4 regions of the Photobacterium sp. GSS17 genome follow, and region 4 is predicted to be linked to each of the others. Evidence: predicted binding sites of a transcription regulator. Region 4 holds the regulator's gene; each other region holds the start of a gene.
What was found. Region 4 encodes PurR, which represses purine synthesis genes. Its sites were predicted from a motif close to TNANGNAAACGTTTNCNTNA; they were not measured.

Region 1: the regulator PurR is predicted to act here: its motif matches at 1,588-1,607, upstream of purM (phosphoribosylformylglycinamidine cyclo-ligase).
Region 2: the regulator PurR is predicted to act here: its motif matches at 2,651-2,670, upstream of folD (bifunctional methylenetetrahydrofolate dehydrogenase/methenyltetrahydrofolate cyclohydrolase FolD).
Region 3: the regulator PurR is predicted to act here: its motif matches at 1,880-1,899, upstream of glpX (class II fructose-bisphosphatase).

Annotation. Positions count from the first base shown of each region.
Region 1 covers NZ_CP117517.1:2,855,577-2,860,411, forward strand. The annotation lists gene PGW97_RS12855 (uracil-xanthine permease family protein) at 1-475, shown strand, start outside; gene upp (uracil phosphoribosyltransferase) at 846-1,472, opposite strand; gene purM (phosphoribosylformylglycinamidine cyclo-ligase) at 1,669-2,709, shown strand; gene purN (phosphoribosylglycinamide formyltransferase) at 2,714-3,358, shown strand; gene PGW97_RS12875 (class II glutamine amidotransferase) at 3,421-4,230, opposite strand; gene lpcA (D-sedoheptulose 7-phosphate isomerase) at 4,270-4,835, opposite strand, start outside.
Region 2 covers NZ_CP117517.1:1,024,925-1,029,759, forward strand. The annotation lists gene rfaH (transcription/translation regulatory transformer protein RfaH) at 1-456, shown strand, start outside; gene galU (UTP--glucose-1-phosphate uridylyltransferase GalU) at 525-1,433, shown strand; gene folD (bifunctional methylenetetrahydrofolate dehydrogenase/methenyltetrahydrofolate cyclohydrolase FolD) at 1,642-2,499, opposite strand; tRNA gene PGW97_RS04650 (tRNA-Arg) at 2,922-2,998, shown strand; gene PGW97_RS04655 (O-methyltransferase) at 3,525-4,103, shown strand; gene PGW97_RS04660 (SDR family NAD(P)-dependent oxidoreductase) at 4,148-4,835, opposite strand, start outside.
Region 3 covers NZ_CP117517.1:3,358,336-3,363,170, reverse strand. The annotation lists gene PGW97_RS15360 (ferredoxin--NADP reductase) at 1-35, opposite strand, end outside; gene PGW97_RS15355 (helix-turn-helix transcriptional regulator) at 49-666, opposite strand; gene glpX (class II fructose-bisphosphatase) at 811-1,818, opposite strand; gene glpK (glycerol kinase GlpK) at 2,071-3,588, opposite strand; gene PGW97_RS15340 (MIP/aquaporin family protein) at 3,669-4,520, opposite strand.
Region 4 covers NZ_CP117517.1:1,432,015-1,436,849, forward strand. The annotation lists gene PGW97_RS06330 (TfoX/Sxy family DNA transformation protein) at 29-619, opposite strand; cyclic di-GMP riboswitch class I at 743-849, opposite strand; gene purR (HTH-type transcriptional repressor PurR) at 1,053-2,060, opposite strand; gene PGW97_RS06340 (heme ABC transporter ATP-binding protein) at 2,586-3,524, opposite strand; gene PGW97_RS06345 (FecCD family ABC transporter permease) at 3,521-4,558, opposite strand; gene PGW97_RS06350 (heme/hemin ABC transporter substrate-binding protein) at 4,605-4,835, opposite strand, start outside.

The sequences.
Region 1 (4,835 bases), 1.4 Mb from region 4:
GGTGGCAACCATGGCTGCTTCGCTGTTCGGTGCGCCGCCAAACACCACTTACTCTGAAGTTACCGGTGCCGTTATGCTGACCAAAGCCTACAACCCGGTAATCATGACCTGGGCCGCAGTCACTGCGCTGGTACTGGCTTTTGTCGGTAAGCTGGGCGCCATTCTGCAAACCATCCCAGTACCGGTAATGGGCGGCATCATGATTCTGCTGTTCGGTTCAATCGCAACCGTCGGCCTGAACACGCTGATCAAAAACCAGGTGGATCTGCATAAATCACGCAACCTGGTGATTGTTGCCGTTACTCTGGTATTCGGGATTGGCGGTATGGCCTTTGGGATCGGCGAGTTCAGCCTGCAAGGTGTCAGCCTGTGTGGTATTGTCGCCATTATACTAAACCTGATTCTGCCTGCGGACCTGGGTGAAAATCACGTGGTTGATAATGCGCAGCTGGACAGCGCGCAAGACTCGAAATAATTCTTCACACTAGCGTTCGCTAGTACATAAGAGCTGCCTTCGGGCAGCTCTTTTTGTTTACAGCAAAATTGACACTGAGGGCAGCAACGCGAGAAGTTGTCGTGTATGGCGGATAAACCGCGTGTAACATTGCCACGGTCACACTCAGTGAAGATGTCGCTATAATAGATAGAGCTATATGATAGAGCGGTATGACGGAGCTGTAGTTGTAGTTGTAGCGACATGGTATAGCTCGACGCGGTTTCACTCAGGCTCAGGATACCCTGACTCACTTTCCCATCCCGCTTATGCCTATATCTCGATAGCGCAAAAATTACAGACATAAAAAAGCCGGCAATCGCCGGCTTTTTCTGAATTCTCCGTCTGACAATTACTTCGTACCGAAGATCTTGTCACCAGCATCGCCCAGACCAGGAACGATGTAGCCTTTGTCATTCAGTTTCTCATCGATAGCTGCCGTGTACAGCTCAACGTCCGGGTGAGCTTTTTCCAGCGCCGCAATGCCTTCCGGCGCCGCAACCAGTACCAGCACTTTAATGGATTTACAGCCGTGCTCTTTCAGCAGGTCGATCGTCGCGATCATTGAGCCACCTGTTGCCAGCATTGGGTCAACGACCAGCGCCATACGCTCATCAATGTTAGAAGCCAGTTTGTGGAAGTAAGGAACAGGTTCCAGCGTTTCCTCGTCGCGGTAAATCCCGACGGTTGAAATACGAGCACTTGGCATGTGCTCCAGCACGCCATCCATCATACCCAGACCGGCACGCAGAATTGGCACAACGGTAACTTTCTTGCCTTTGATCTGGTCAACTTCAACGGGACCGTTCCAGCCCTCAATAGTCACTTTTTCTGTTTCGAAGTCTGCCGTCGCTTCGTAAGTCAGCAGGCTGCCGACTTCTGTTGCTAGCTCACGGAAACGCTTAGTGCTGATGTCACCTTCGCGCATAAGACCAATCTTATGTTTTACCAGTGGGTGTTTTACCTCAACGACTTTCATTTCTGACTCCTAAGCTAACAAAATTTCAAAAAATCGCACTATTATACACTAGACCAATACGGTTCTGGTAGGGGCTAGCCTTGCGTTTGGTCAGGAAATACCCTCTCACAATATTTGACGCAAACGTTTTCCTTTCCGCCCTGAGTGCTGTTATCATACCCCCGCTTTTTTACTTTAATACGTTGAGGGACCTCCTGTGAGCGGCAATAACTCTTCTCTTAGTTACAAAGATGCTGGTGTTGATATCGATGCAGGTAATGCATTAGTTGATCGTATTAAAGGGGTGGTAAAACGCACCCACCGTCCTGAAGTGATGGGCGGTATCGGCGGATTTGGTGCGTTGTGTGCGTTGCCGACTAAGTATAAGGAGCCAGTGCTGGTGTCCGGTACAGACGGTGTGGGTACCAAGCTGCGTCTGGCAATGGATCTGAACAAACATGACACGATCGGGATTGATCTGGTGGCCATGTGTGTCAACGACCTGATTGTACAGGGCGCTGAACCGCTGTTCTTCCTGGACTACTACGCAACAGGCAAACTGGATGTCGACACTGCCGCTCAGGTTGTTGCCGGTATCGGTGAAGGGTGTGTGCAGTCTGGTTGTGCGTTGATCGGCGGTGAAACGGCTGAAATGCCGGGCATGTACCACGGCGAAGACTACGATGTAGCAGGCTTCTGCGTGGGTGTGGTGGAAAAAGAAGAGATTATCGACGGCAGTAAAGTACAAGCCGGCGATGCCCTGATTGCGGTTGCCTCAAGCGGCCCTCACTCTAACGGCTTCTCACTGATTCGTAAAATCATTGAAGTGTCTGCCGCCGACCTGAGCCAGGATCTGGAAGGCAAACCTCTGGCTGACCACCTGCTGGAGCCAACAAAAATTTATGTGAAATCGACTCTGAAGATGATGGAAAGCTGCGATGTTCACGCGATTTCTCACATCACAGGCGGCGGTTTCTGGGAAAATATCCCTCGCGTTCTGCCGCAAGGGACCAAAGCTGTGGTTGACGGTAACAGCTGGGAATGGCCAGCCGTGTTCAACTGGCTGCAGCAAGCCGGTAATGTCGAAACCTACGAAATGTACCGCACTTTCAACTGCGGCGTGGGTCTAGTGATTGCGCTGCCACAAGCTCAGGCTGAACAAGCGATTGCCATTTTAAACGCAGAAGGTGAAAACGCCTGGCTACTGGGTCACATTGCTGAAGCCGGCGCTAACGAAGCACAGGTGGAGATCCTGTAATCGTATGAAAAATATTGTCGTTCTGATCTCCGGTAACGGCTCCAACCTGCAAGCCATTATTGATGCCTGCGAGTCAGGCATCATTGAGAACGCGCGCATAGCGGCCGTTATCTCGAACAAAGCGGATGCATACGGGTTGGAACGGGCTCATCAGGCAGGTATTGATACGCTGCACCTGGCTGCCGGTGATTACACCGATCGTGAAGCCTTTGACCGGGCTATGGCCGACAACATTGATCAGTTCTCACCGGATCTGATCATTCTGGCTGGCTTCATGCGGATTCTGAGTGCCGAGTTCGTTCGTCACTATCAGGGGCGAATGATCAATATTCACCCTTCCCTGCTGCCAAAGTACACCGGGTTGAACACTCACCAGAGAGCCATTGATGCCGGTGATACCGAACATGGCACCAGCGTGCACTTCGTCACGGAAGAGCTTGATGGTGGCCCGGTGATCCTGCAAGCCAAAGTGCCGATTTTCGAGGATGATACCGCCGAGGATGTCATGGCACGCGTACAGCAGCAAGAGCACCGTATCTATCCGGTTGTTGCCAACTGGTGCTTACAGCAGCGAGTCACTATGCAAGGAAACAATGCGGTGTTTGAAGGGGATATCCTGCCAGCGAACGGTTACGCGGCAGAGGACTGAGTAACATTTAATCCCTTTTCTCTGTGTTCCAAAATAAAAAACGCGACCCATGGTCGCGTTTTTTATTTTTTCTTCTCGCCGGAGGTATCAGACTCTAATACCCGGCTGTAAACCGGCTCACCCAGGTGGAACACACTGAATTCCCCTACGCCCATTTTGTGCCAACGCTCATCATTGGTCAGCGGCTGGGTCGCAATCACCGTCACCACATCATTCGGGGTGGTTTCCTGCTGGAAATCAATCGTCACATCTTCATCTATCAGTGACGCCTTACCGAACGGTGCACGTCGGGTAATCCAGTGCAGGTTATTGCTGCAATAAGTCAGTACATACTCACCATTACTCAGCAGCATATTGTAAACCCCCAGTTGTCTCAGGGTGTCACAACATTCGGCCACCAGCGCAAACATCGCATCACAATCCTGCGGGATTTCCGGAAACCGGGCATCCAGCTGATTGAGCAGCCAGCAGAACGCTTTTTCACTGTCCGTTTCGCCAACCGGCTTGAACCGTCCGGTTTCCAGCTGATCATAACCGGTCAGTTGTCCGTTGTGGGCGAACGTCCAGTACTGCCCCCAAAGTTCCCGCGTGAACGGATGAGTATTTTCCAGATTCACCCCGCCCCGGTTAGCCTGCCGAATATGGCTGACCACCGCGCAGCTCTTAATCGGATAGTTCTGAACCAACTCAGCAATACGCGAGTCAAAGCTCGGAGACGGATCTTTAAACGTACGGAATCCCTTTCCTTCGTAAAAGGTGATTCCCCAGCCATCACGGTGCGGGCCGGTTTTACCGCCCCGCTGCATCAGGCCGGTAAAGCTAAAACAAATGTCAGTCGGTACATTGGCACTCATGCCAAGGAGTTCACACATCTTCCGCTATGTCCTAAATCGCTCAGACACCAAGTGGTGTTATGCCGCCATCTCTTTTTCAATCAGCATGATCAGGATGTGGATAATCTTGATATGCACTTCCTGGATACGATCAGCATAGCCAAAATGTGGGACACGGATCTCCACATCCGCCAGTCCGGCCATCTTGCCGCCGTCTTTGCCGGTCAGGGCGATCACTTTCATGCCTTTGGCTTTCGCCGCGTCAATGGCTTTCAGGATGTTGCCGGAGTTGCCGGACGTTGACAGCCCGAACAGGACATCCCCTTTCATTCCCACCGCTTCAAGGTAGCGCGAGAACACATGTTCATAGCCGAAGTCGTTACTGACACAGGACAGATGGCTGGGATCAGAAATCGCAATGCCGGGATAACCCGGACGGTTTTCACGGTATCGCCCTGTCAGCTCTTCCGCAAAATGCATGGCATCACAGTGGGATCCACCGTTACCGCATGACAGTACCTTACCGCCCTGTTTGAATGATTCGGCCAGCAGCTTGGCTGCAGCTTCGATATCAGCAATGTTCTTCTCGTCGCTCAGAAAGCGGTTCAGCACTTCGGCCGCTTCTGTCAACTCTGCGCGGATAA
Region 2 (4,835 bases), 410 kb from region 4:
GAACGAGCGGTGATCAATCTGGATCGTCAAGGGGTTGAGTGCTACTACCCTCAGGTTACGGTAGAAAAAATCATCCGTGGCAAGCGGATAACCGATTTTGAACCTTTGTTTCCGAGCTACATGTTTGTGTACTTTGATCCCGAGGCGATCAGCTATACCACAGTACGTTCAACACGTGGCGTGGCTGACTTTATTCGTCAGGGAGCGAAGCCTCAGGTGGTGTCACCGGACCTGATTTACGGCCTGATGATGAACGAGGATTCGGAAGAGCAGCAAGCCAAATTGACCAACCTGCCTAAACCGGGCGACACGCTGAAACTGACCCAGGGACAATTTAAAGGCATTGAAGCCATTTACCAGGAACCGGACGGAGAGAAGCGTTCTTTTATGCTGATCAACTTGTTAGGCCGTCCAGTGAAGGTGAGTGTTCAGAACGAAGATTTAATTAAACTTTAGTTCCGGACTCGGTAAGCGCGTGAGTCTTTGATATAGTTGCCGGGACAATTGAAATATGGAACAACATAATGCATAAAACTTCCTCTGTTCGTAAGGCAGTGATCCCTGTTGCCGGTCTAGGTACACGAATGCTTCCTGCAACAAAGGCCATTCCGAAAGAAATGTTGCCTATCGTTGATAAGCCACTGATTCAATATGTGGTTAACGAGTGTGTGGCGGCAGGTATCAAGGAAATTGTTCTGGTAACCCATTCGTCGAAGAACTCCATTGAAAACCACTTCGACACCTCGTTCGAGCTGGAAGCCACGCTGGAAAAACGTGTGAAGCGTCAGCTGCTGGATGAAGTTCAGAAGATTTGTCCGCCAGACGTAACCATTATGCATGTGCGTCAGGGGCAGGCGAAAGGCCTGGGTCACGCTGTACTGTGTGCTTATCCGCTGGTCGGTGACGAGCCGTTTGCTGTGGTACTGCCGGATGTCATTCTGGATGATGCTGCCAGCGATCTGCGCCGTGAGAATATGGCTGCGATGGTGAATGCCTTTAATGAAACGCGGATCAGCCAGGTCATGGTTGAACCTGTGCCGATGTCAGAGGTGTCCAGCTACGGTGTCGCCGATGTGGGCGGGGCAGAGCTGAAACCGGGTGAAAGTGCAGCGATGAGCAAAGTGGTTGAAAAACCGGCTCTTGAAGAAGCACCGTCTAACCTGGCTATAGTTGGTCGTTATATCCTGCCGGCAGAGATCTGGCCATTGCTGTCACGCACACCAGTTGGCGCTGGTGATGAAATTCAGCTGACAGATGCGATTGATATGCTGATGGAAAAGCAGCAGGTCAATGCTTTCCATATGTCTGGCAAGAGCCACGACTGTGGCAGCAAGCTGGGTTACATGAAGGCGTTTGTGGAATACGGCCTGCGCCATGATGTGCTAGGTGAAGATTTCAAAGCTTATCTGCAATCTCTGAAGACTGAACTGTAAGACTGTTGTCTGCGGGTGCGCGCAGACAAAATGCCCGTTAGGTTATTGTTGATTCAGATTACATAAAAAAGCGAGGGGCAGATGCCTCTCGCTTTTTTTGATCCAGTTAATGTTTGAACCAGTTGAAGATCCCGTACTTGGGGCGGGTACAACTGCATCAGGTTTAAGCGTCCGGTTTCGGTCTTTCCAGCGCTTTGTGGCGCTTGTTTTAGTCGCCGTGGTATTGTTCGCAAGCCAGTAGCGTGTTTTCAATCAGCGTGGCAACGGTCATCGGGCCGACACCGCCTGGTACCGGGGTAATGTGGCGGGCTTTTTCACGCGCAACATCGTATTCCACATCGCCAATCAGCTTGCCGTCATCAAGACGGTTAATGCCCACATCGATCACTGTCGCGCCTTCCTTAATCCAGTCACCCGGAATGAAGTTAGGTTTACCGACGGCAACGACTAGAATGTCAGCCTGGCGAACATGATTTTCCAGATCCTGAGTGAAGCGGTGGCAAGTTGTGGTGGTGGCACCGGCCAGCAGCAGCTCCAGTGTCATTGGACGGCCTACGATGTTTGAGGCACCCACGATGACGGCATGTTTACCGCGTACCGGAATATTGTAGCGCTCCATCAGCGTCATGATCCCTTTCGGGGTACAAGAGCGCAGTTTCGGGATGCGCTGACACAGACGGCCGACGTTGTAAGGGTGGAAGCCATCCACATCCTTTTCAGGCACAATGTGCTCTAGGACTTTGGTGCTGTCGATACCGGCAGGCAGAGGCAACTGCACCAGAATCCCGTCAATATCCTTGTCTCTGTTCAGCTCATCAATCAGAGTGAGCAGCTCAGCTTCCGTGGTCGTCGCCGGCAGGTCGAAAGACTTGGAAAGAAAGCCGACTTCATCGCAGGCTTTACGCTTGCTGCCGACATAAACCTGCGATGCAGGGTCATTACCTACCAGCACAACAGCTAAACCAGGTGCACGCAGTCCAGTAGCGACACGAGCCTTAACGCGAGCGGCAACTTCTTGACGAACCGTTTGTGAGATTAGTTTTCCATCAATAATTTGAGCGGCCATGTTTTTCCTTTGGTCGGTAATTGATTGAACAATTGGGTATCGACGGCATAACCAACACTGCAGAGGGAAAGGAAAGCAGTTTCTGCATTGAGCGGCGATAACCAATCGTGTATCTGGGCGCTATTGTCGCAGAGAATGTGAGTAAGATCTATAGCGCAAACGTTTGCTTTTGGTGTTTTGTACTTTGTTTAACGATTTTGTTACAAGCCTGTTCTGTTTGCTTGCCACTACGAACTTATCCTGGTGATTAATCTATGGTGTGGCCTACCTAAACGATGCGTCGTATTAGATTACCATTTCCCCGACACATTGCTCTTTGTTTAAACACTTGATGGCAAATACTCGTAAAATAGGGGGAAAGACGTTGACGTTAATTTTCGGCAACGTATAATCCCGACCCGTAACTCAGCGTTACGCAGTGTGCGCCCTTAGCTCAGTTGGATAGAGCACGTGCCTTCTAAGCATGTGGTCGCAGGTTCGAATCCTGCAGGGCGCGCCATGCATTTCGAGCCGCAGCAGGTTTTCCTGCTGCGGCTTTTTCATTTCTTCCGGGGCATCATCGTTATGCGACTGCCTTGTCATGCGGCTGCCCTGTATAGTCTTTTCCTCCCCTCTATATCTCCAGCTCCGGGAAGCAACTCGAAAGGATTTCGTATTTCACTGCCATCGCTTTTTCTGTCTCCTGTGTTACTGGCATGTGTCCTTTGGCCATTCCGTTACTTCTCGTCACCTTTCATTCTCTTTTTGATATTTTTGAGTCGGTCACCCGTTAAAGTGGCGCACTCGGTATGTGTAACATTTTGTTAATCAATCTATTTTTCAACACGCTTATTCATTGGGTGTGAGGGGGAGTGATTGTTTTGGTGGAATGTGTGGCTAGGGTCTCAACCTGAAGGAATTTTTACAGGAGCCAGGAAATCGGAGGCTATTCTTGCTGCGGGGCGCACCGGGCGCTCGAATAGTGTTTGGTGCCGAGGTTTGGTTATAAACACGGCTGAGCAGGTTGCTTAAAAAGGATATGGATGATGGCTAGGGATTTACAATCATTGCTAACGGATATTGAACGCAAAGGATTTGAAAACGACGCTGCGGAAACCGAGCGTGCGCGAAAATATCTTAATATCACCAAGGACACAGGGGAGCTGTTGCAGGTATTGGTTAAAACCAGCGGTGCTCGGCGGGTATTAGAAATCGGGACATCCAATGGATACTCGACACTGTGGTTGGCGAATGCATTAGGGCCATCGGGCATGGTGACAACGCTGGAGCAAAATCCGCATAAGATCGAAGAGGCACAGCACTATTTTTTGCAGGCGGGTTTGGCGGAGCGCATTGACATTATGCAAGGGGATGCCACGGCGCTGCTCACCATTCTGACCACACCGTTTGATTTTATTTTCCTGGATGCGGATCGCAGTGCATATATGACCATGCTGCCGGACCTGACACGGTTGCTGGCATCCGGGGGCCTTCTGGTGTGCGACAACGCCATTTCCCATCAACAAGAGCTGCAACCTTTTATGGATTACTTCATACAGGAGACCGGATTTGACGCAGCACTGGTTCCGGTAGGAAAAGGGGAGTTTTTGATTTACAAGCACTAAGCGTCTGTGTTGATAGGTGGATATTGTTCATTGCCACAACGGGATTACCAGGGAAGCACTGACCCGTCCCAGTGATAGAAGTGCCCGCTTTGCTCCGGTGTCATTGACTCGATCACACTGACGATCCGCTGGGCCGAAATGTCCGACGAATACAATTTGCTTGCCGTAATACGCGATTGAAAGGGAGCCGACAACTGGGTGTCGGTCGTACCCGGATGAATGGCCGCCACACAGGCATTAGGAAACTGGCGTTTCCATTCGAGGCTCAGTGTTTTGAGAAACATGTTGAGCGCAGCTTTGCTGATGCGGTAACTGTACCAGCCTCCCGAATGGTTATCGGCGATTGATCCCACCATCGCTGATAAACAGGCAAACCGGAACGGTGTACTGCGGGGAAGCAGATTATCACAACACTGAGCAAGCGCGATACTGAGGTAAAGGTTGGCGCGAAGATTGTGCTCTAAGAAAGCTGGCGTGATCTCTGACAAGCGTTTTTCCGGCATCTGGCATTGTGATATCTGAGGCTGAGTAGAAGCTGTGGGAATTCGGCTTTGGTTAAGTGGTTCTCTCTTAATGTGGGCAACACTGGCACCTTTGTTTAGCCCATCCTTTAGCCCTTTGTGCAAATCAGAATGAGATGTGGTGCCAGCATGCAGGAAACCAGCAGCGTTAATGATCCAGTCAGGGTATCCGTATCGGGCAAAAAGTAGTGACAGGCGTGCTTCTACTTGC
Region 3 (4,835 bases), 1.7 Mb from region 4:
TTAGTAATAACCTGAGCGGGGATCCAGTCAGCCATAATGTTCTCCTCGTTATGATTTTTTTATGCGATACGTACAGCGCCTCTCGCCAGCAATAATGTGTTCATTACGCTCTACCTGGATGTCCTTACCCAGTAGACGTTGGAAAATGGTGAGTTCGGACCGACAAAGGGACGGGCAGTGCTCGGCGGCATGACAGATAGGACAGTGATTCTCAATCAGGATAAAGTCCTCGCCATCCCGTTGAAGCTCTGCCATGTAGCCTTCCTGTTCCCTGAGTGTAGTCAGAATTTGCAGTTTTTCTTCTAAATTTTCGGCCTGTGCCAGCTCGGCCTGATATTGTTCAAAGGTTTGATTCTCCCGGCGTTCGACGACCTGATCGAGGCCGCTGCGGCCAAACAGTTCTTCGACAGAATCAAGCATTTGAATAATAAGATCGCCGTGACGGTCAGCAAATCGCTTGTGCCCTTTGGGTGTCAGGTGCCAGTGGCGGGTCGGCCGGCCCACTTTCACTTTGACATCCTCAAAGTCCACCAGGCCATCTTCTTCCAAGCCGAGCATGTGCTGGCGCACGCCCATGGTCGTGAGCTTGAACTCTTCAGCCAGCATTTTGGCCGTCACCGGTCCTTCTCGTTTCATCCGGTAAAGAATTCGATCAATGGTTTTCATAGCCACCCGTGTTAAAAAAGTGTTCCTAGTAATTATGTAGTCAGGCTGCTAAATAAAGCAACAACTTTACAAAGTGAGGCGGGGGAGGATCACGGGTAATAAGGAAGGAAAAGGGCGCACTTGTTGTGCGCCCGGGAGATGCGGTTACAGGATGTGGTCTTTGATGGCCTCATCCTTGCGATCCAGGTAGTGGGTCGATTTGATGCGGCGGATCGTGCGGCATTTACCGCGGATCAGCAGAGTCTCGGTCGTCGCCATGTTGCCCTGACGGGTAATCCCTTCTAGCAGGTCGCCTTTGGTGATCCCGGTACCGGCAAAAATCACGTTATCGCTGCGTGCCATGTCATTCATGGTCAGGATAGTGTTCGGCTCAATGCCCATTTCGCGGCAACGGCTGATTTCTACTTCGCCCAGCTCGCGGTTTTCAGCCGTATCGCCTTTGACCTGATGACGCGGCAGCAGACGGCCATGCATGTCGCCGCCCAGCGCGCGGATCGCGGCGGCAGAAACTACGCCTTCCGGTGCGCCGCCAATGCAGTACATAAGGTCAACTTCGCTGTCTGGCATACAGGTCAAGATGGAAGCGGCTACATCACCGTCCGGCACGGCGTACACGCGTACACCCATCGCCTGCATCTCTGCAATCACTTGTTCGTGACGTGGCTTGGCCAGAGTGATGACCACTAGGCGATCCAGGGGTTTATCCAGCGCAGCGGCAACGGCTTTCAGGTTGTCAGTCAGGGATTTGCCCAGATCGATCACCCCTTTGGCGGCCGGACCGACAACCAGTTTTTCCATGTACATGTCAGGGGCTTTGAGGAATGACCCTTTTTCACCGGCCGCCAGAACGGCCAGGGCGTTGTTCTGGCCCATTGCTGTCATACGGGTGCCTTCGATAGGATCCACTGCGATATCAACGGCATCACCGCCAGTACCCACTTTTTCCCCGATGTAGAGCATAGGTGCTTCATCGATCTCACCTTCACCGATGACGATTTCACCGTCAATTTCAGTTTGGTTGAGCAGGGCACGCATCACTTCGACCGCTGCGCCGTCGGCCGCGTTTTTGTCGCCGCGGCCCAGCCATTTGTAGCCAGCCAGTGCAGCGCCTTCTGTGACGCGGGAAAATGCCATCGCCAAATCGCGTTTCATGGTTACTCCAGAAAAAGAAAATCAGTGGGCTAGAAAACTGGCGGCGATTTTATCACAGCTGACAAGGAAACGTTTGCGTTTGCGCAAAAATGTGAAATTCGCAGCGGTTTACGCGCAGAATCGGATCGAAAGCGAAATGTTTGTTCGGGGCGCGCTGGGGATACGGCACCGGGCTGGAGTGTTCTGGTGACGGTCGCGGGCATGAAAAAGGCCTGCATCGGCAGGCCTTGAAAGGGAACGAGTTTGAGGGGATTAGCAATCGTCTTCGTCGATGGCCCAGCCTTTGGCGCACTCCACCGCACGTTTCCAGCCGCGGTAGCGACGGTTACGTTTGTTCTCATCGGCACATGGGATGAACTTGCGATCCAGCACAGCTTTGTCTTTTAGCTCATCGATGTTGCCCCAGAATCCGACTGCCAGACCAGCCAGGTAGGCAGCCCCCAGTGCGGTAACTTCGGTTACCACCGGACGGTGCACCTCAGTATTAAGGATGTCGGACTGGAACTGCATCAGGAAGTTGTTGGCGACCGCGCCACCGTCCACTCGCAGGCTCGCCAGTTGAATGCCGGAATCTGCCTGCATTGCGTCCAGGACATCGCGGGTCTGGTAGGCCACACTTTCCAGCGTTGCGCGGATAATATGGTTTGAGTTCACCCCGCGGGTCAGACCAACGATGGCACCACGCGCGTAAGGGTCCCAGTAAGGCGCACCCAGACCGGTGAAAGCCGGTACCACATACACGCCGTTGGCGCTGCCCACTTTCTCTGCAAAGTATTCGGAGTCTTTGGCATCGTCCAGCAGTTTGACTTCATCACGCAGCCACTGAATTGACGCACCACCCATAAAGACGGCACCTTCCAGGGCGTAGGCCACTTCCCCTTTCGGGCCACAGGCCAGGGTTGTCAGCAGGCCGTTGTGTGAGGTGACTTTCTCGCTGCCGGTATTCATCAGCAGGAAGCAGCCGGTACCGTAGGTATTTTTCGCCTGACCGGCGCTGACACACATCTGGCCAAACAGTGCAGCCTGCTGGTCACCGGCAATCCCGGCGATAGGAATACGGGTACCGCCTTTACCACCGATGTTGGTTTTGCCGTACACTTCAGATGAAGGCTTCACTTCCGGCATCATCGACAGTGGGATATCCAGCGCTTTCAGCAGTTTTTCATCCCACTCCAGGGTATTGATGTTGAACACCATAGTACGTGAGGCGTTGGTGTAATCCGTCACGTGAACACGGCCCTGGGTCATTTTCCAGATCAGCCAGGTATCGACCGTACCGAACAGCAGGTTGCCGGCTTCTGCCTCTTCGCGGGCACCTTCGACGTTGTCGAGGATCCACTTGATTTTGGTACCGGAGAAGTACGGGTCAACAACCAGGCCGGTGTTGTCACGGATGTACTCTTCCAGCCCTTCAGCTTTTAGTTTTTCGCAGATATCAGCGGTACGGCGGCACTGCCAGACGATGGCATTGTAAACCGGCTTACCTGTATTTTTGTCCCAGACAATGGTGGTTTCACGTTGGTTAGTGATACCAATCCCCGCCACCTGATCAGAGCTGATACCGGCTTTTGCCAGCGCTTCGACCAGTGTAGAGCTTTGTGTTGCGTAGATTTCAAGAGGGTCATGCTCAACCCATCCGGCTTTCGGATAGATTTGGGTAAATTCACGCTGCGCGGAACACACAATATTGGCGTTGTGGTCCAGCACCACGGCGCGTGAGCTGGTCGTCCCCTGATCTAGTGCAACAATGTACTTTTGCTCTGTTGTCATGACGGTTTCCTCTATTTTCATTTTATAAGGGTAGTAGAGTGTTTGTTATTCATACGTAGCTGCGGCATGAACGCCATTGACTACGCTTGTGCTGCGCTTTTGTCACCAGCCTCTTCACACTGGTTAGGTAGCGTGCAGCGGTTACCAGGCAGATACACACCGATGGTTTTCGGGTATAGCCAGGCACCGGCACAGGCACCCAGAATTGGGGCTACGAAAGGCACGATAAAGTAAGGGATGTCTTTCCCGCCGGTCAGCGCTACGTCGCCCCAGCCAGCCAGGAAAGCAAAGAATTTAGGACCGAAATCGCGCGCCGGGTTCATGGCAAAACCGGTTAGCGGACCGAGAGAGCCGCCGATCACCGCAATCAGAATACCGATTAGCAGCGGGCCCATGGCACCGCGTGGTGCACCGTTTTTCTCGTCACCGATGGCCAGGATGGCGAACATCAGCACGGCAGTGATCACAAATTCCACCGCAAAGGCTCCGCTGAAAGACAGGGCGGCATTCGGGTATGTCGAGAAGATACCGGCTGTTGCCAGGCTGGCTTCGGTACCGCGCACAATGCCGTTGGCGGTTTCGAAGTTGGTAAACAGGTTGCCGTACAGGCTGTAAATCAACGCGGCGGTAAAGAAGGCACCAAGCATTTGTGCCGCAATGTACGGCAGGACTTTGCGTTTATCGAAACCGTGGAACATTGCCAGTGCGATGGTCACGGCTGGGTTGATGTGCGCGCCGGACACACCGGCGGTGCAGTAAATCGCAATTGCCACACCCAGACCCCACATAATACTGATTTCCCACTGGCCGAACTCTGCGCCAGTCAGTACCAGCGCCGCCACGCAGCCGACACCGAAAAAGATCAGTAATCCCGTGCCTATAAATTCGGCCAGGCACTCGCCGAGTAGAGTGTGTTGTTTCGGGGTAGTCATGGTTCAGTCCTTTTGTTATGTCGTAGGGGTATTGTTATGTTTGTTGTGGGCTAAATGTACTCGATCTCGCAGCGAAGAAAATTGGATTGCGCGAGAAATGTGCGTTCGAGCATAAAAACAATTCTATTTTTGCGAATGCGCGCAAACGATTGCTGGGTGCTGGGGATTTTTCCCTTTGCGAGCATTTTTGGGGTAATTAGATGAGGAGAAATAAAGGTTTTTTTTTAAGTTGATGTTTATAAAATAAAAAATCCGACCTGTGCAGGTCGGATGTGCCAGATTGGGCAAAGTCTTGGATAAATCCAAGAGAGATAC
Region 4 (4,835 bases):
GATCTCTTTTATATGTGTTAGGTTGCGATTAACTTAATTTCGCAAGAAGTTCTGAGCGCCGCTCTTTCGGGATAACAGACCAGTGCTTGCCACTGATTGCTCCTTCCAAAGCCCACAGTAAGTCGATACTTACTTCGCCTTCATGAGTGCTCTGTAGCGCTTTATACGCATTCAGGGCACCGGCTTCGTACAGCTCATCCACTGTGGTTATTCCGGCTTTTTTCAACATCCTCTCATTCGCCAGGCGAAGATTGGGTAAATCTTTGATTCGATTGGGAGAGGTGTTATTTTTTATTTCTTTATCTGCTTTAGCGGCAGATAAAGACAATTTCGCCTGAGCCAGAATTTTATCAGTATCGTCCCACCACTCTTCAGGAATGGCATAATGTTTGGTTACAACAGGAAAGCCACGTTTCTTATATACATAAGGTTTCATTCCTGCGGATTTATATTCCTTTTCATTGTCGGCATTCGCCCGTAAATGCAGTTTGTCATTTACCACGAGTGCAAACATTGTTTCGCCAGAAAATATGCCAAAGCCGCCAAACATTGAGCGTGATTTGACGTTATCGAAATTATTAAAAAGGCGTAATGAATCTTTGAGTACTGGTTTGTCCATGCGTCTTCTCGGTGAATTGTTACTAGGTCACCTAACAACGAGCGAGGATTCAAGAATAGCAGAGTTGTAAAACGAACTGTCAGGGAAAAGTGAAATTATTTCCTGATGTTATCTGCTATATCCATCGGCAACCCCGCTACCATAAGTTGACTGCTTTAAAAATAAAACTGCCTACTCTTAGGCCGGAAGCTTTGCGTCCCTACCTTTCGATAGGTTTGCCTTGTTCGTGACACCTAAAGCATATCTCAGAAGATTATTTTGAACTTGCTCCCAACTTTTAAAGTGTGATATTGCTCCCAGTAATATCTCACAATTTTTATAGTGATATACTTCTAATGTTGTGAATTTATTACTGTTTAAGTCAAAAGTGGTACAAAAAAACCGGAGATAAAAATCTCCGGTTTGTCATACATTTGTCATCAAGTTATGCATATCAGCTGTTCAGGTTACGCACTGATTTGCGAACGACCAGTTCTGGTATCATTTCAAAAACCTGATGCTCGTGTTCTTTGTTCTTCACGCGATCCATCAGAATCTCAACCGCACTCTTACCCAAACGGCGTTTAGGCTGGTGGATCGTGGTCAGTGGCGGTGAAAAATACGGTGCCAGGTCGATGTTATCGTAGCCAATGATCGACATATCGTCAGGTACACGGATACCGGCTTGCTCAAATGTACTGATCATGCCCATCGCCATGATGTCATTGAAGCAGAAAATCGCGGTTGGACGCTTTTCCATTGCCATAAATGTGTTGGCCGCTTTTACCGCAGATTCACATTCGAAGTCACCTTCCAGAATCCAGTCTTCATTGATGTCTAGTCCGGCTTCTGTCATTGCCTTGCGGAAACCTTTCAGGCGTTCGCGACAGGCCGCTTTTTCTGCGTGGCCAGTCAGACAGCCAATTTCCTTATGACCGTGCTCAATAAAGAATTTGGTTGCCACGTAGCCGCCAAGTTCAGCATTGTCCTGAATTTTATCGGTGTGCGGGCTTTCCGGACCCCAGTCCATGATCACCATCGGCAGATCTTTCTGGCGCTCCAGCAGTTCCAATAGTTGCTCGTCAAGATCCGAACACATCACCAGCAGGCCATCTACCCGTTTTTCGGCCAGCATACGCAGGTAATCTCTTTGCTTTTCCAGGTTACCTTCGGTGTTACACAGAATCAGCGTATAGCCTTCACCGTAGCAATATTCTTCAACGCCGTGGACAACTTCAGCGAAAAACGGGTTGGTCGATTTGGTTACCAGCATGCCGATGGTGCGGGTTGTATTGCACTTCAGGCTTCGTGCTACGGCACTTGGTGCGTAGTTCAGCTCTTCAACCGCCGCGAGAACTTTCTTCTGTGTTGCTTCAGCCACGAAGCGTGTTTTGTTGATCACGTGTGAAACGGTGGTGGTTGAAACACCAGCCATACGTGCAACATCTTTAATCGTTGCCATAGTTATTCTTCTAGTGAATGGGTCCGCAGACCTTTAAATTGAATGCATTACCTAAGAGGACAGTGATGAGTTGCGATGTCAGGGATGCCATTCACTATTCTGTTAGGTGGAATTACCAGAAACGCCAAAAGGCCGCATCTCGAACGGGCGGCTTCATCTCTGATAACAAAAAATCGTACCCGCGCTAATAAAACGCGTTGCATGGATCATTTGCATTGTTTAATCGCTTGCGATCACATTTTACTGAGTGTGGCCAATAGTGCAATGTTTCTGGCCAAAGTCATGGATATTAATTGACAGTTATCAATATTTTGCTTGTAACAAGGCTCTACGCTGCAATTTATTGTTATGGTAATAACTTGATTTGAAACAAATTTAATATCCTGCAATAAATCAGTTTGCATGGAATAAAAATACCGGTTGTGCTTGCTGCGCGACAACCGGTACTAATTTCGCTCAATCAACGATGTTTCCGCTCTTATAAAACCGTGGTCTTTTCACTTGAAGCGGCGTTATCACTCTGCTTCACGAGGTTTGATTGATAGTAATAGCGGCTCTGTTTTCTGCCTTTTTTCTGTCTGCGTTTTCACCGGCCGGTAACACGACAGGGTAGCCGTCGACCGGGTGGTGGCTGATGCATACCGGCCAGCCATATACGGTTTCAATGAGCGATTCGCTTAACGCATGCTGCGGGCTACCATCTGCCTGGATTTTGCCGTTGTTCATGATAACTAACCGGTCAGCGTACTGAGCAGCAAGGTTCAGATCATGGATGACGACGATGACCGCCGCGCCGGCCCGAGCCATGTCTCTGGCGACGCGTAACGTGTTGTGCTGATGCGCCAGATCTAACGCTGAGGTCGGTTCATCAAGCATCAGAACGCACTGTTCGCCCGCCTGACTTAATTGTGTCAGCACGCGGGCAAAATGAACCCGCTGTTTTTCTCCGCCGGATAAGGTCGGGTACAGACGTGAAGACAGGGCAGTCACGTCTACCTGCGCCATTTTTTCACTGGCAATTTTTCGGGTACGGGCCTGCGAGATATTGAGAGGCAAAGCCCCCAGAGCCACCACTTCTTCAGCCGTGAAGGCAAATGTCAGACTGCTGTGCTGCGGCAGGATGCCGAGATGCTGAGCCAGCTGATGGGGTGGCCAGTTTTGTCGGTTGCGGCCGAAATAGCAGATTTCCCCTGGCACGCTCCGTTCACCACACAGAACTTTCAGCAGGGTACTTTTCCCTGCGCCGTTGGGGCCTAACAGTGCAGTCAGCTCGCCTGAGCGAATGTCGATCGAGAAGTCGTCCAGAATCACTTTGTCGCCCAGACTGAGGTTCAAACCCGTGACGCTGACTGCTACGGGCTCTGTTACCACAATTGGCTTTGTTACCAAAGACGAGCGGTTGGCCGAATCTGCTGGCTGGCGTGCAAAGGACGAAGCGTTCACGGTTGTTGGATTGTCACTCATGACAGTTTGCCCTTTTGCTTAACTAACAGTGTGATGAAAAATGGCGCGCCAATTAACGCGGTGATGATGCCAACAGGAAGCTCTGACGGTGCCGCGACAACGCGCGCCAGCATGTCAGCAATCAGGAGCAGTAAAGCGCCAAGCAAAGCGGACAGCGGAAGCAGGGTTTTGTGGTTCGGCCCGATCAGCATTCGACAAATATGGGGAACAATCAGGCCAACAAAACCGATCACCCCGGTCAGGGAAACGGCCACTCCGACGCCAGCGGCACAAAGCAGAATCAGGCTGCGTTTCAGGTGCTGGACGTTAACACCCAGGTGACGAGCTTCTGCTTCTCCCAGCAAAAAGGCATTCAGGGCGTTGGCATGGCGATCAAAAAGAACAATCAGCAGCGCCAGCGTCATATAGGCCAGAGCGATGCTGGGCCAGGTTGCGCCAGCCAGTGAGCCTAATGTCCACAATGACAGATCTCGCAGTGCCTGATCATCGGCATAGTAGTTCATCAGGCCCAGTGCTGCGCCGGACAGCGCGCCAATAGCAACCCCAGCCAGTAACATGACGGTGACGGATGTGCCATTTTTATCGGTTCCCAAAGTGTATACCAGGTACGTTGTGGCAGTGCCGCCCAGAAAAGCGAGCACGGGCACTGTGCCCAGTGTGAGCAGGTAGGGGGAAAGGGCGGCAAGCGGGGCAAAAAGCACGATTCCGACTGCGGCCCCCAGGCTTGCTCCGCCGGATACCCCAATGATGCCCGGGTCAGCCAGCGGGTTGCGGAACAACCCCTGCATCACAGCACCACACAGCGCCAGAATGGCACCGACGGCAATTCCCATCAGGGTTCGGGGCAGGCGAATTTGCTGAATGACCATACTGATATGAGTCGGCAGTTCGGTCTGCCACGGCAGAAGCGCATGGAGGCTGTCCTTGACGCTGATTGCCATTGGGCCGACCGTCATTGAGACGATCAGCGTCATTGTCAGCAAAGCCAGACCAGCCGGAAAGACCACGCGGGTTGGGAGTCGTTGTAACTGCATGTTGTGTACTACTCGGGAAAATGACTCAGGGTAGGTTGAGGGTGACTCAGAATGACTGAGGATAAAATTCGCGGTTGAGGCGTTCTGCTTCATTCAGGCTTTGTATCCCGAGTCCGCCAATCAATGCTGTACCATCAATGGTCACAACGGCTTGATTCTGTCCTGCAGGCGTGGCTGCCAGCATAGGCATTTTTTGCAGCAAGGCTTCCACACTGCCAAGCTGGCTGTAAGTACGTTCGCTGATCAGAATAATGTCCGGCTGCATCTCGACAATCGA